One region of the Porticoccus hydrocarbonoclasticus MCTG13d genome, then DNA from elsewhere that is predicted to be linked to it. Evidence: predicted binding sites of a transcription regulator. Region 1 holds the regulator's gene; the other holds the start of a gene.

Region 1 (7,352 bases):
GCTAATCTTCCTGACGGCTCCACAGGATTTTCAGATAGAAAATCAATCACTTCCAACGCGCCTTTACGATTGTTACAGACCAGCACCATATCACAGCCGGCCTGCAGCGCACGGCTGGCTTTTTCCGGGTAACCACCCACCAGGTCAGCCCCTTTCATGGACAGGTCATCGCTGAAAATGACACCCTGAAACTGTAATTCGTTTCGCAGTATTTTCTGCAACCAGATAGGAGAAAACCCCACCGGTACAGATTCAACACAAGGGTAAACAATATGGGCGGGCATGATCGCATCCAGCTCATCGGCAAGCCGCGCAAACGGTTGCAAGTCCCGATCACGCAATTGCTGAAGAGAGCGGTTGTCATAGGGAGTTTCGTAATGACTGTCGGCGACGACTCCTCCGTGGCCCGGGAAGTGCTTTCCTGTTGCCGCCATGCCGGCCTGATGCATACCGGTAATAAAATGATGGGCGGCCCGGATGGCTTCCTCCGGATTATCAGCAAACGACCTATCGCCAATTACCGCACAACTTTCACGGTCCAAGTCCAGCACCGGGGCAAAGCTGAAGTCCAGCCCACAGGCAAGTAATTCAGAGGCCATCAGCCAACCGGCATCCTGAAGCAGTGACTCACCACCCTCTTCTTTCAACAATAAATCACCCAGCATCTGCATCGGCGGCAAATGGGTAAACCCATCGCGAAAGCGTTGCACTCGCCCACCTTCCTGATCGACGCAGAGCAACAAGTCACCCCTTATTGCACGAATGTCTGCCACCAGCTCAACCAGTTGACTGTAACTCACAAAATTTCGGGAAAAAAAGATAATACCGCCCACTGATGGATTGAGAATCAGAACTCGTTCTTCCGGGGTCAGCACCAGTCCTTCCAGGTCGAGCATCAATGGACCAAGCGTCATGTCTTAAACCTTTGTTAGCAGGGGGCAAAATAAGAAGGCTGCGGAGACTTGTCAACCTTCTGACAAATTAGACGAATTTTTCATTTTAAAAACAACCTGTTATGACATTCAGCACTTAAAGAATCATCACTTCAGATCAATGAGAGAAATTATCTCCTTCTGGGAAAGGCAGTTACATCATTTATTTAAATAAAAGCTCATAAAAAAGTAACTTTCACCCTGTTTACCGGCTATTCCACTCGTCAGAAATACACCCGGTAGCCAGTGCACTTTTTTCCCGTTGGTGATACGTTCAATGAACTAATGAGGAGGATTAAATCATGGCTTCACAAGTTCCAGTCATTGGCGCCTGGTACGAGGACGCCTCCCAGGATGACATTTTCGAAGTTGTTGCTCTGGACGAGCACAGCGGTTCCATAGAAATCCAGCACGTTGGCGGAGAGGTCAGTGAAATTGACTTCGAAACCTGGCAGCAATTGATACTGCTACCGGCTGAGCAACCCGAAGATTGGCGGGCATCATATGAATTGAGCAACGAAGACAGTCACTTTCCAGATGACATCTTTATCCCTGATAACTGGAATGACCCATTGACGGACATTGATGCCGATACTGTTTACGGGCTCGATGATTTTTAGGGTACCAACGGTACTGTTCGATGCCCGGATTATTCGGCGATCTCCTGTGCCTGCAACATGCGAGCATGTTGCAGGATTATCTTTGCCGCACTCTCAGCATCGTCTACCAGACTAAATAAATGTAAGTCTCTTTCCGAGACACAGCCGTTTTCCAACATCGTCTCCCTCAGCCAATCGAGTAGGCCCTGCCAATAACTGGTCCCCAATAGAACGATGGGAAAGGGCCGCACTTTATTAGTCTGTACCAAGGTCAAAGCCTCAAATAATTCATCAAGGGTGCCATAGCCTCCCGGAAATATGACAAACCCGACGGCATGCTTAACAAACATAAATTTGCGCACGAAAAAATAGCGGAAATCCAGCGATACGTCCTGAAAGGTATTGTGATTCTGCTCCAACGGCAGGGAAATATTCAAACCCACGGAAGTCGCACCTGTGCCATAACAACCCTTGTTTGCTGCCTCCATCACCCCGGGTCCACCACCAGTGATGATGGGCACTCCCTCTTTTCCCAGAATCTCACCAAGTACCACGGCTTCCTGATAGTAGCGGGAGTCGGGCTGAAGACGCGCACTACCGAACACAGACACCGCACCGCCCATGCCTGACAGTGACTCGATGCCATCCACCAGTTCAGACTGAATACGCAGAACACGCCAGGCTTCGGGGATTTTGATTTCTTCCATAAGCTACTCCAATGTCCGAGAAAGCGCCGTCATTGTGATTCCATGATTCACTTTGGCAGCAATCATACTGATACCCTGAGAATATACCGTTGAAAAAAGTTTTTCCCACCACCAATTTAACTTTATACTGTAAATAATTACAGGCTATATTTATTTACAGCAATATGGACAACAACGTCGCAATTGCTGCAATTCATCCCGATGAATCCCGAGGTTAGAGAATGGCGAGTACATCACTGACTGCCCGACAACAGCAAATCCTGAACCTGATCAAACAACATATTGATGAAACAGGCTACCCCCCCACCAGGGCGGAGATTGCCACCGAGCTGGGCTTCAGATCACCTAACGCTGCTGAAGAGCATCTCAGGGCACTGGCGCGCAAGGGCATGATCGAGATGATTTCGGGCGCATCCCGCGGTATTCGTCTGCTGGATGAGCAGCCCGCCGGCCTTCCGTTGATTGGCCGTGTCGCCGCCGGGGATCCTGTTCTTGCAGCAGAAAACATTGAGGACTATCTCGACATCGGAGCCAACCTGTTTAACCCTAGAGCGGATTACCTATTGCGTGTTCATGGTATGAGCATGAAAAATGCCGGCATCATGGACGGTGATTTACTGGCTGTTCACAAAACGGGGCATGCGCAGAAAGGTCAGATTGTGGTCGCGCGCATTGAAGATGATGTGACCGTCAAGCGCCTGGGTAAAAGCCTGAAACGCCACGAGGTCCTGCTCGAACCGGAAAACGAAGAGATGCTCCCCATTGTGGTCGACTTGCGGGAAAAAAGTTTTGTTATTGAAGGCTTGGGGGTCGGGGTTATTCGGACGAATCCCCAATAGTATTTGTCCAGCTACAGGCCCTGAGAGTGCCTCGAACCGACTGTACGAGATAAAGAGCCATCATGGGCAGGCTGACCTCAGTGAAGCACCCGGTTTTTGATCATGGTGCCCTCTTCCATCTGAAAATTGTCTGCACCCAACTCTTCAAAGACTTCAATTCCGGCATCGATCATGGCTTTGGCGACATCAACCTTGGCCTCCTGAAGAAACGCCTTGGCCTCTCCCGAAAAACTGATTCTGATCAATGGTGCATCCTCCTCATCAGTACGCTGCAGAGCGACATCTCCATCGGGCAAAATTACGATTTCAAACAGGGAGATAGCCATTGAATATTCCATCGGGTTTTCAAAAACAACATCCCTGCATTGTACCAGAGGGGTACGGCATTAATAACCCGAGAACAAAAATTAGCTCCCAGTCTGGCTCAAGCAATACCAGTCAGCATTCAATCATGTGCTCTCGATGACGCTCAATCAGGCTCCGGAAAGCTTCCAGCCATTCGTTGAGCAAATCAACACTCAACTCATGCCTGTCTTCACCCTGCTCAATTTGCACCACAGCAATGGGTGACGCAGCATTGACCACCTCCTGTGGCTGAACCTCAAGCAGACGATCTCGGGCATTCAGCAAGTTGGCAAGCCAGCTCCCTTTATCCGCCTCCAGGTTAGCCAACTCCTCGGCCTCAGACGGTGATTGACCAATGGACTCCATCGCCGCAATCAGCCCCTCAACAGATGAAATTGACTCGGCAGCTCTATGTCGATAAGTAGTCGCCACCTCCCGCAGATAGAGACGATAGGCGACTTCGAGCTGGAACAGTGCTGACTGGCAGAGCGCCAACTGCAGGTTTGCCGCTGGCCCGACAACACACGTCAGCTCCCGGTCAGTCTGTTGCAATAACAAGCCACAGAAGTAGAGCTTTTGATTGACAGCCGGCAGAAAGGGATTCACTGGCAGTCTCCTTTACTTCTTACCCTTGCGGTCATCCTTTTCCTGCCAGACACCCTGGTCATAAAACGCCTTCCATCCAGTGGGCTTACCCTCTTGCTCAGACTGGACATACTGCTCACCAGTTTTCCGACTGAAGCGAATCACGGTGAGGATACCATCGGGATCGGCGACGGGAGCATCAAAGAGAAACTGATACTTGGGATCAATTTCTTTCACATGGGGCAGCAGTTCAGCAACCAAGGGCGCCCGGGTTTCACGATGCCGGGGAAACTGGCTCGCCGCTAGAAACAGGCCGGATGCGCCGTCCCTGAGGATATAATGATCCGTTACTTTTTCGCAGGTGAGCTCTGGCATGGGGACAGGATCCATCTTGGGGGGAGCGGGCTGACCACTCCGGAGCAACTTGCGGGTGTTTTTACAGGCATCGTTGGTACAACCGAAATATTTGCCAAAACGCCCCGACTTGAGCTGCATGTCACTACCGCATTTATCACACTCAATCAGCGGACCTTCATACCCCTTGAGCTTGAAAACGCCGGTTTCCACTTCAAAGCCATCGCAGTCGGGGTTGTTGCCACAAACATGCAGCTTTCGCCCCTCATCAATCAAATAGGCATCCATTGCCGTATTGCAGAGGGGGCAACGGTGACGATGCATCAACTGCCTCGATTCGGCCTCATCGTCTTCGTCGACATTAACTGCCTCATCTCCGGGGATAAGGTTCAGCGTGCCTTTGCAGCGCTCTTTAGGCGGCAGGTTGTAACCGGAACAGCCGAGGAAAACCCCCGTCGTGCCTGTGCGAATCATCATCGGTCGACCACATTGAGGGCAGGGAATATCCGTGAGCGATGGCTCATTGGGACGCATACCACCGTCAGCTTCAGCCCGGGTCAACTTCGCTGAGAAATCCGAATAGAATTGATCAAGCACCTGCTTCCATTCCAACTTGCCTTGGGCAATTTCATCCAGATAGGCTTCCATTGTGGCCGTAAAACCATAGTCCATCAGGTCGGTAAAATTTTCGTTCAGACGGTCCGTAACAACATCACCAATTTTCTCCGCATAGAAACGGCGATTGTCGACCCGCACATACCCACGATCCTGGATCGTGGAAATGATAGATGCGTAAGTCGATGGGCGACCAATGCCACGCTTTTCCAGCTCTTTGACCAGAGAGGCCTCAGAGTAACGGGCCGGGGGCTTGGTAAAGTGCTGCATCGGGATCAATTTGTTCAGCAGCAGCCGGGCGCCAACGGACATCTCAGGCAACTCAATGTCGTCCCCTTTTTTGGACATCGCAGGCAACACTTTCAGATAGCCGTCAAACAGTGTCACCCGACCTTTTGCTCGAAGTTCGAAGTCCTCTGCCTTCACTGTCACCGTAGTACTGGTAAATCGTGCCGGCACCATCTGGCAAGCGACAAATTGCTGCCAGATCAACCGATACAGTTTTTTGGCGTCCTCTTCCATCGCATCCAGATCACCTGGCTTGATATCAATATTGGAAGGCCTTATCGCTTCATGCGCTTCCTGGGCACCAGCTTTACTACCATAAATAGTGGGCTTTTCAGGCAGGTACTCAGCACCATACCGCGTTTTGATAAAGTCACGACAGACGCTCACCGCATCAGCACTGAGGTTGGTGGAGTCTGTTCGCATGTAGGTGATATAACCACCTTCGTAAAGGCGCTGGGCAAGCATCATGGTTTTTTTCACCCCATAACCAAGCCGCGTGCTGGAGGCCTGTTGCAGGGTTGAGGTGATAAACGGTGGCGACGGTTTACTGGAAGTGGGCTTGTCCTCACGGGCAATCACCTCGTAGGAAGCATTTTTCAACCCGGTCAGCGCGGCATCTGTCTGGTCCTGACTGACAGGCCTGAACTGATCAGAGCCTTGTTTCTTCACCTCAAAGCGGACCAGATCTTCCTCAGAGGTCTCCAGATCGGCGTGCACTGTCCAGTACTCTTCCGGTTCAAAAGCACGAATTTCACGTTCGCGCTCAACGATCAATTTAACGGCTACCGACTGCACACGACCTGCAGAAAGTCCTCTGGCCACCTTACTCCAGAGCAGTGGCGACACCATAAAGCCAACGACCCTGTCGAGAAAACGGCGAGCCTGCTGGGCGCTTACCCGGTTGGTATCAAGCTTGCCCGGTTTTTCAAAAGCCGCTTTGATCGCTTTTTTGGTGATTTCATTAAAGACAACGCGCTGATAAAGATCGGGGTCACCGCCGATGGCTTCCATGAGGTGCCAGGCAATTGCTTCCCCCTCCCGGTCAAGGTCCGTGGCGAGATAGATATGATCCGCATCCTTAGCCAGCTTTTTCAACTCAGCGACAACTTTTTCCTTGCCGGGCAGAATCTCATAGCGCGCTTTCCAGCCATGCTCGGGGTCTATTCCCATGCGATTGACCAGCTGCTCTCTGGCTCTTCTGGAGCGCTGCTTTGCTTTTTCATCGTCCGACAGCTTGCGGGTGGCCGCAGCAGTCCTGGCCCGTTCTTTTGGGTCAACCGTTTTACCACCACCCGTAGGCAGGTCGCGAATATGCCCGATACTCGACTTCACAATGAAATCGTTGCCGAGATACTTGTTGATCGTTTTCGCCTTGGCCGGCGACTCGACGATAACCAGTGATTTACCCATGAAGCAGCCGTTTATCCTGTAGATTGATAGCCCAAAGTGCTACCAGATGGCACCACGAAAGCCTGAAAGGGAGCGAATATACATGTGCCGCCGGTGGTTTGGTCAAGGTAATTTTTCACTCGGCAGCCAATCTATTGAGAGATTCTTCGGGTCGGATCGCACTTCTGAGGTGCTTCAACTGGGTATCGATCCGGTCAATATCCGCCAGTTCACCGCGTTCCTGCCAGACAATGGCCACACCCTCACGGTTGACCTCAACAGCGATCGCGTCAGCTGGCAGGGCCGCCAGCACTGCCCCAATAACGGGTTGCAACCGGTCATTGGCTTCATGGCCCAACCATTGCCAGCCCTCCCAGGGTGAGTGATCGCCACGGCGGGTACCCCGAACCAACAGCCACTTTTCCATCCGGGAAAATGGCGATGGACTGGAGTCTGGCACCCAGAGCAGGGTATAACCTGCGTATTCAAGGCGGCCTTCTCCCTCTCTGGCATCCGGGGCATGCACGAGTCGAACCCGAAGTCCACGGGACGAAGCCAGACGTCGCATCTCCGTGATCATTTTCTGACGAGGGCTCTGGCGAAACCAGAGCAGCGGTGAAATGATAAGCGCCAGTATCAGTAGAATTAACAAATAGGTCATTATCTGCTACAACCTTATATACTTGAGAAAGCGTTGAT
Region 2 (7,352 bases), 2.1 Mb from region 1:
AAAGAATATTGCCGGCGACCAGCCCTTGGAAAGCAAGGCAAAACCTGAAGCAAAACCCAAAGAGGCTGCCGGTTCCACCCCCGCTGCCTGAACCAATACCACTGGAAGCCCCGCCCGGCCTCCATCGATTAACAACGGGAAGACATAATGCGGACAAGTTATTGTGGTGTGCTCGGCGCCGAACACATTGATCAGGAAGTCACCCTGTGCGGTTGGGTGGATCGTCGACGCGACCACGGGGGTGTGATCTTTGTCGATTTGCGCGATCGTGAAGGTATCGTGCAGGTCGTGTTTGATCCGGATTGCGGCGAGCATTTTGCCCTCGCCGACCGGGTTCGCAGTGAATATGTGCTGCAGGTGACTGGTCGGGTTCGCGCCAGAACCCCCGAAACCGTCAACCCTGAAATGGCCACCGGCCAGATTGAAGTTTATGGTCTGGCTGTGCAGATACTGAATGCATCCGAAACGCCGCCTTTCCCGCTGGATCAGCATAACAAGGTAGGCGAGGAAGTGCGGCTCAAGTACCGCTATCTGGACCTGCGCCGGCCGGAAATGCTCAGCAATATGCGGTTCCGCTCCAGGGTGACCAATATTATTCGCAACTTTCTCGATCAACGGGGATTTCTGGATATTGAAACCCCGATCCTGACCCGGGCCACGCCGGAGGGCGCCCGCGATTACCTGGTGCCGAGCCGCACCCACGAAGGCAAGTTTTTTGCGCTGCCGCAGTCGCCACAGTTGTTCAAGCAGTTGCTGATGGTGTCGGGCGTGGACCGTTATTACCAGATCGCAAAATGTTTCCGTGACGAAGATCTCCGGGCGGACCGCCAGCCTGAATTTACCCAGGTTGATGTGGAAATGTCGTTTACCTCGGAAGCGGAGATCATGGCCATCAATGAGGAGATGATCCGCACGGTTTTCCAGGAAGTGCTCGAGGTGGATCTGGGCCACTTTCCCTCCATGCCTCACAGCGAAGCCATCATGCGCTATGGCAGCGATAAACCGGATTTGCGGATTCCCCTTGAACTAGTGGAAATCAAGGACCTGATGGCGGGGGTGGATTTCAAGGTGTTTTCCGGGCCAGCCAATGATCCAAAGGGTCGTGTCACGGCGTTGAAGGTACCTGGTGGCAACGGGATCAGTCGCAAGCAGATAGATGATTACACCAGGTTTGTCGGTATTTATGGTGCCCGGGGGCTGGCCTACATCAAGGTGAATAACAGGGAAGACCTGGAGGAGGGGCTGCAATCCCCGATCGTCAAGTTTCTGCCGTTGGATGTGCGTGCCGCCATACTTGATCGCACCGCCGCGGAGAATGGCGACCTGATTTTCTTTGGTGCAGATAACCACCGTGTTGTGACCGAAGCTTTGGGTGCCCTGCGCTGCAAACTCGGTGCAGACCTGAATCTCTACACCTGTCAGTGGGCGCCGTTGTGGGTGGTCGACTTCCCGATGTTTGAAGAAGATGGAGAGGGTGGTTGGACATCCCTGCATCATCCCTTTACCCGACCGGCCTGCTCGGTGGAAACGCTCGAGGCCGATCCGGAAAAAGCCCTGTCGATTGCCTACGATATGGTGTTGAACGGCACGGAGCTTGGTGGTGGTTCGATCCGTATCCACAACCCCGATATGCAGCATGCGGTCTTTAAGGTGCTGGGTATCAGTGAAGCAGAAGCGGATGAAAAATTCGGTTTCCTGATCGACGCCCTGAAATTTGGTTGTCCACCCCATGGCGGGCTGGCGTTTGGTCTGGATCGGCTGATTATGTTGATGACCGGCAGCCATTCGATTCGCGATGTGATCGCTTTCCCGAAAACCCAGACAGCGGCCTGCGTCATGACCGATGCGCCGGGTGGGGTTGATAATCGGCAATTGCGTGAACTGAATATTCGTTTGCGGGAGAAAAAACCGGCGGATGGCTGATCTATCCCGCAGTGCGCTGACCGGTGCAACACGATAAAAAACGACTGCAGCTCGGAAGGATGGGAGATTTTTGTTATGGCAGGTCACAGCAAATGGGCCAATATCAAGCACCGCAAGGCAGCGCAGGATGCCAAGCGCGGCAAGGTGTTCACCAAACTGATTCGTGAACTGGTTGTGGCTGCAAAATCCGGTGGGCCCCTGCCGGAGGACAACCCCCGGCTCCGCGCCGCAGTGGACAAGGCGCTCGGTAATAACATGAAGCGAGACACCATTGATAAAGCCATCGCCAGGGGTGCGGGTGCCGGTGAAGGCGACAATTATGAAGAGGTGACCTACGAGGGTTATGGTGTCGGAGGTATTGCCGTTCTCGTGGACTGTATGACGGATAACCGCAATCGTACGGTTTCCGATGTGCGCCACGCATTCACCAAGCGCGGTGGCAATCTGGGCACGGACGGATCGGTCGCCTACCTGTTTAAGCGTACTGGTCAAATCAGTTATCCCGCCGGGGTTGATGAAAACCGCTTAATCGAAGTGGCCCTGGAAGCGGGCGCAGAAGATGTGGTGACCAATGACGATGGTTCCATCGACGTGCTCACCGCGTGGGAAGACTTCAGCGGAGTCAAAGAAGCTCTGTCGGGAGCTGGCCTTGAGCCGGAAAATGCAGAGGTCACGATGCTGGCATCCATTACTGTGCCGGTTGACCTGGACGGTGCGGAGAAATTGCTGGCGCTGGTGGATCATCTGGAAGATCTGGATGATGTGCAGAATGTGTATACCAATGCGGATATTCCCGCGTCGGTGATGGCTGAGCTCGGCTGATGATCGGTTGGGCCAGAGAGTAAACCCGGGTGTATCCCGATATTGTTAACAGAACGAGTAATCACAGGAGAGACAGGATGAAAGTACTTCAGAAAACTGACGAGTACACCATTTATCAAAAACGCTCAGGTCGCTATGCCGTTGAAGGCGCTGACAAGAAGATCATTAATGGTGACGAAAAAGTCAGCATTCTGGTCGCCGCGGGTGTCGTCAAGCAGGCAGTCGCAAAACCCGCGCCGGTAGAAGAGGCGGTTGTTGAAGAAGCTCCTGCTGAGGAAGCCCCGGCAGAGGCAGCTCCAGTAGAAGAGGCTGTGGCAGAGGAAGCGCCTGCTGATGAAACACCTGCAGGAGCAGCTCCCGCTGAATCGGCAGATGAGGAAACCAAATAAAAGTTGTTGTGTGAACGCAAAAAAGGCGGCTGGCAACAGCCGCCTTTTTTAGTGGGTGCAGTGACGATGGAGCCGCTGGCTCTTGTTTTTTCAAGCGATTAGGATACTGTGACAATATACAGTATTTCGGGCGATTCACATGACACTGATTCTCGGTATAGACCCGGGTTCGAGAAAGACCGGTTTTGGCCTTGTCAACGCCGTTGGTTCCCGCGCCGAGTATGTTGCCAGTGGCATTATCCGCCTGCCGGATGGCGCGCTTCCGGAGCGTCTCAAAGTGATCTTTGAGAGTCTTTCCTGCATTATCGAAGAGCACCATCCTGAGACAATGGCCATTGAGGATGTTTTCTTTGCCCGTGATCCCAGGGCTGCGCTGAAGCTCGGGCAGGCCCGTGGCGCAGCCATTGTGGCGGGTGTTGCCGCGGGGTTGTCGGTGGCTGAGTATGCTGCGCGGTCAGTCAAGCAGTCGGTGGTTGGCAGTGGCGCGGCTGGCAAGGAGCAGGTGCAGCATATGGTCACACGACTGCTGAAGTTGCCTTCGGTGCCTTCTGAGGATGCCGCAGACGCGCTTGCAGTGGCGCTCTGCCACGCGCAAACAATCCGTACCACGGCTGGATTGCCCCCCGATGTTCGTTATGCCAGGGGGCGGTATAAATAATATGGCGAGTCCTATAAAGAGAGGAATTGCGAGGTGATCGGAAGAATTCATGGCACATTACTGGAGCGCAAGGCGCCGGAACTGCTGATTGATGTGCAGGGTGTCGGCTACGAAGTATTGGTGTCGCTCAATACATTTTTTGACTTGCCGGTACCGGGCCAGACGGTGACCCTCCATACGCACTTTGTGGTACGGGAGGATGTACAGCAACTTTACGGTTTTGCCGATACTGTCGAGCGCGAGTTATTTCGCAGCCTGATCAGAGTCAGTGGCGTGGGGCCGAAAATGGCGCTGGCCATTTTATCCGGAATGACGGCAGCTGATTTCGCCCATTCAGTGCAGCATAACGATACCGCGACCCTGGTGCGATTACCCGGCATCGGCAAAAAAACAGCCGAGCGTCTGATCGTGGAAATGCGGGATCGCCTCAACCATTTTTCCACCGATTCGGCGGACTTCTCCCTCACTGGCCAGGCAGGACGACAAACCGATACGGTCAGGGAGGCCGAGAGTGCACTGATTGCACTGGGTTACAAGCCCCAGGAGGCGGCTCGGATGATAACGGCCGTAGCCAGCGAAGGGCAATCCAGTCAGGAATTGATTCGCCTTGCCCTGAAAAGCATGGTTAAAAGCTAGCCCGTGCAAGATATACTGCGCCCATGATTGAGAATGATCGTCTTATCTCCCCAGAAGCTTCCGTCCAGGAGGAGCGCTTTGATCGTGCGATTCGTCCTCTGAGTCTGGCCGACTACGTCGGGCAGCAGGCGGTTCGTGAGCAGATGGAAATATTTATCGGTGCCGCACGCAGGCGCGGTGAACCACTGGACCACACGCTGGTATTTGGCCCCCCGGGTCTGGGCAAGACCACGCTGGCCCATATCATTGCCAATGAGATGGGTGTGGATCTGAAAACCACCTCTGGCCCGGTGCTGGAGAAAGCTGGTGATCTGGCGGCTCTGATGACCAACCTGGAGCCGGGGGACGTGTTGTTCATTGACGAGATTCATCGTCTGAGTCCCGTGGTGGAAGAGGTTATCTATCCAGCTATGGAAGACTACCAGCTGGATATCATGATCGGTGAAGGGCCTGCTGCACGTTCCATCAAGCTGGACTTGCCACCCTTTACCCTTGTTGGTGCAACGACCCGGGCGGGGTTACTCACGTCGCCGTTGCGCGATCGTTTTGGTATCGTACAGCGCCTCGAGTTTTACTCAGTGGATGAGTTGAGCACGATTGTCGCGCGCTCTGCGGATATTCTCGGTGTGGCCATGGGACAACAGGGCGCTATGGAGATTGCCCGCCGAGCGAGGGGTACACCCAGAATAGCCAATCGCCTGTTGCGTCGGGTCAGGGACTATGCCGAGATCAAGGCAGATGGAAAGATCAGTGCGGAGGTGGCCGATCAGGCATTGAATATGCTCAATGTGGATGCCAATGGTTTTGATCATATGGATCGACGGCTGATGTTAACCATCATGCAGAAGTTTGATGGGGGACCTGTGGGGGTGGACAGTCTGGCCGCCGCGATCAGCGAAGAGCGGGGAACGATCGAGGACGTACTGGAACCGTTTCTGATCCAGCAGGGATACTTGATGAGAACCACTCGGGGTCGAATGGTTACAAACCTTGCCTACCAGCACTTCGGTCTGAAAAGTCCACAAAAAATTGACCAACAACTGGATTTCATGGAGAAATGACCAGCGAATATTGTCTACCGATCCGTGTGTATGTGGAAGACACCGACGCGGGCGGGATTGTCTACTACGCCAATTATCTGAAGTACCTTGAGCGCGCCCGCACTGAGCTGATGCGGTCGTTGGGTTATGACAAGCCGGCGCTGTTTGAGGGCATGCAGTTTGTGGTCTGTTCGGTGGAATTGAAGTACCGGCAACCGGCAGTATTGGATGACCAGGTAATTGCCACGGCAAAACTGGTCGCCGTGAGCAGAACTTCATTCACCATCGCCCAAAAAGTGCTGAGGGATGAGCAGGTTCTGGTCGAAGGGGTCGTGAAAGCGGCCTGCATCAATCATCAAACGAAGCGACCCACGGCCATCCCGGCCGAGATGTTGCAAACATTGCAAGCCGCTATTTAACAAGAAAACAGGAGTTACCTGGTGACCGAACAATTATCACTCTGGAGTCTGATTGCCGATGCTTCCCTGCTCGTGCAATTTGTCATGGCACTGTTATTTTTTGCTTCGATCGTCTCCTGGGTAATGATCATCCAACGGGGGCTATACCTGAGAAATGCGGGGATCAATCTGCGCAAATTCGAGGATAACTTCTGGTCCGGAGTAGACCTTAATCAGCTCTATACGGATATTGGTGGCAGAGGTGCCGCCGAGGGCTTGGCGAGTGTATTCCGTGCGGGCTTCCGCGAGTTCAACCGCCTGGCCCAGCAGGCTAATGTTGATGCGGATACGGTCATCGAAGGCACTGAGCGATCCATGCGAATTGCCCTGTCCCGGGAGGAGGAGCGACTCAATCGGAATTTACCCTTTCTGGCCAGCGTTGCGTCGGTGAGTCCCTACATCGGTTTGTTTGGCACCGTCTGGGGGATCATGAACTCCTTTCGCGGACTGGCAACGGTACAGCAGGCCACCCTGGCTACGGTTGCGCCGGGTATCTCTGAAGCCTTGATTGCCACCGCCATGGGCCTGTTTGCCGCGATTCCGGCGGTGCTGGCCTACAATCGCTATTCAGCGTCGGCGGATAGTATCTACAGCGGTTATCAAACCTTTGCCGAGGAATTTTCCAGTATTCTGCACCGTCGGGTACACGGTTAATGGCTATCCGAACTCCTAAACATAAAAGGCGGCTGGTGGCTGAAATCAATGTAGTGCCCTACATTGATGTGATGCTGGTATTGTTGATTGTCTTTATGGTGACAGCCCCCATGTTGATGCAGGGGGTCAAGGTGGAGCTGCCACAGGCCCCGTCCGCACCGCTTGATGACAAGGATCTGGAACCCCTCATTGTCTCTGTGAAAGCCGATGGGACTTACTATCTGGACCTCGGCAACGGCAAGAATATTGAAGAGCCACTCACCTCTATTATTGAAAAAGTGCAGAAGGTGATGGGTGTGCAGCCGAAGACGCCCGTGCTGGTCTGGGGTGATGCAAAAGTGGATTATGGCACTGTGGTCAGGTTGATGAGTGAGTTGCAGAATGCCGGTGCGCCCTCTGTCGGGCTGGTCACCGAGCCGCCGCCAGGGAAAAACTAGCTACCGTGTTCTCCGGCAAAGTCTCCTCGTTTACCGTTGCCGTTTTGGTGAGCCTGCTGTTGCATGCTTGCATGGTGGCGCTGATGGTAGTGCATTGGGAGCCGGAGAGGAAACAACGAAAAATTACCCAGCCGAAATATGTTCAGGCAACGTTGCTCAAGCTGGAGGAAAAGGCCAAACCCAAACCGAAGCCCCCGGTGCCTAAAGCGGCACCCAAGCCGGCTCCCAAACCGACCCCGAAACCGGCTCCTAAGCCCAAGCCCAAGCCAGCGCCGAAGCCTGCGCCAAAACCGGAACCCAAACCCGCGCCAAAACCGGAACCGCAACCAGAGCCC

Evidence for each region. Region 1 encodes LexA, which represses DNA repair genes until DNA is damaged. Its sites were predicted from a motif close to ACTGTNTNTANANACAGT; they were not measured.
Region 2: ruvC (crossover junction endodeoxyribonuclease RuvC) is a predicted target of LexA. The motif match lies at 3,240-3,257, and genes of this name have one in related genera.

What each region holds. Positions count from the first base shown of each region.
Region 1 covers NZ_JQMM01000001.1:2,101,574-2,108,925, forward strand. Annotated here, with positions in the region: gene nagZ (beta-N-acetylhexosaminidase) at 1-914, opposite strand, end outside; gene U740_RS10015 (DUF6763 family protein) at 1,235-1,552, shown strand; gene U740_RS10020 (LOG family protein) at 1,582-2,238, opposite strand; gene lexA (transcriptional repressor LexA) at 2,460-3,077, shown strand; gene U740_RS10030 (hypothetical protein) at 3,155-3,403, opposite strand; gene U740_RS10035 (DUF6586 family protein) at 3,516-4,028, opposite strand; gene topA (type I DNA topoisomerase) at 4,041-6,674, opposite strand; gene U740_RS10045 (hypothetical protein) at 6,790-7,314, opposite strand.
Region 2 covers NZ_JQMM01000001.1:12,517-19,868, reverse strand. Annotated here, with positions in the region: gene U740_RS00110 (FmdB family zinc ribbon protein) at 1-91, shown strand, start outside; gene aspS (aspartate--tRNA ligase) at 148-1,923, shown strand; gene U740_RS00100 (YebC/PmpR family DNA-binding transcriptional regulator) at 1,999-2,745, shown strand; gene U740_RS00095 (hypothetical protein) at 2,823-3,134, shown strand; gene ruvC (crossover junction endodeoxyribonuclease RuvC) at 3,274-3,792, shown strand; gene ruvA (Holliday junction branch migration protein RuvA) at 3,826-4,428, shown strand; gene ruvB (Holliday junction branch migration DNA helicase RuvB) at 4,452-5,489, shown strand; gene ybgC (tol-pal system-associated acyl-CoA thioesterase) at 5,486-5,887, shown strand; gene tolQ (protein TolQ) at 5,909-6,580, shown strand; gene tolR (protein TolR) at 6,580-7,017, shown strand; gene U740_RS00060 (energy transducer TonB) at 7,023-7,352, shown strand, end outside.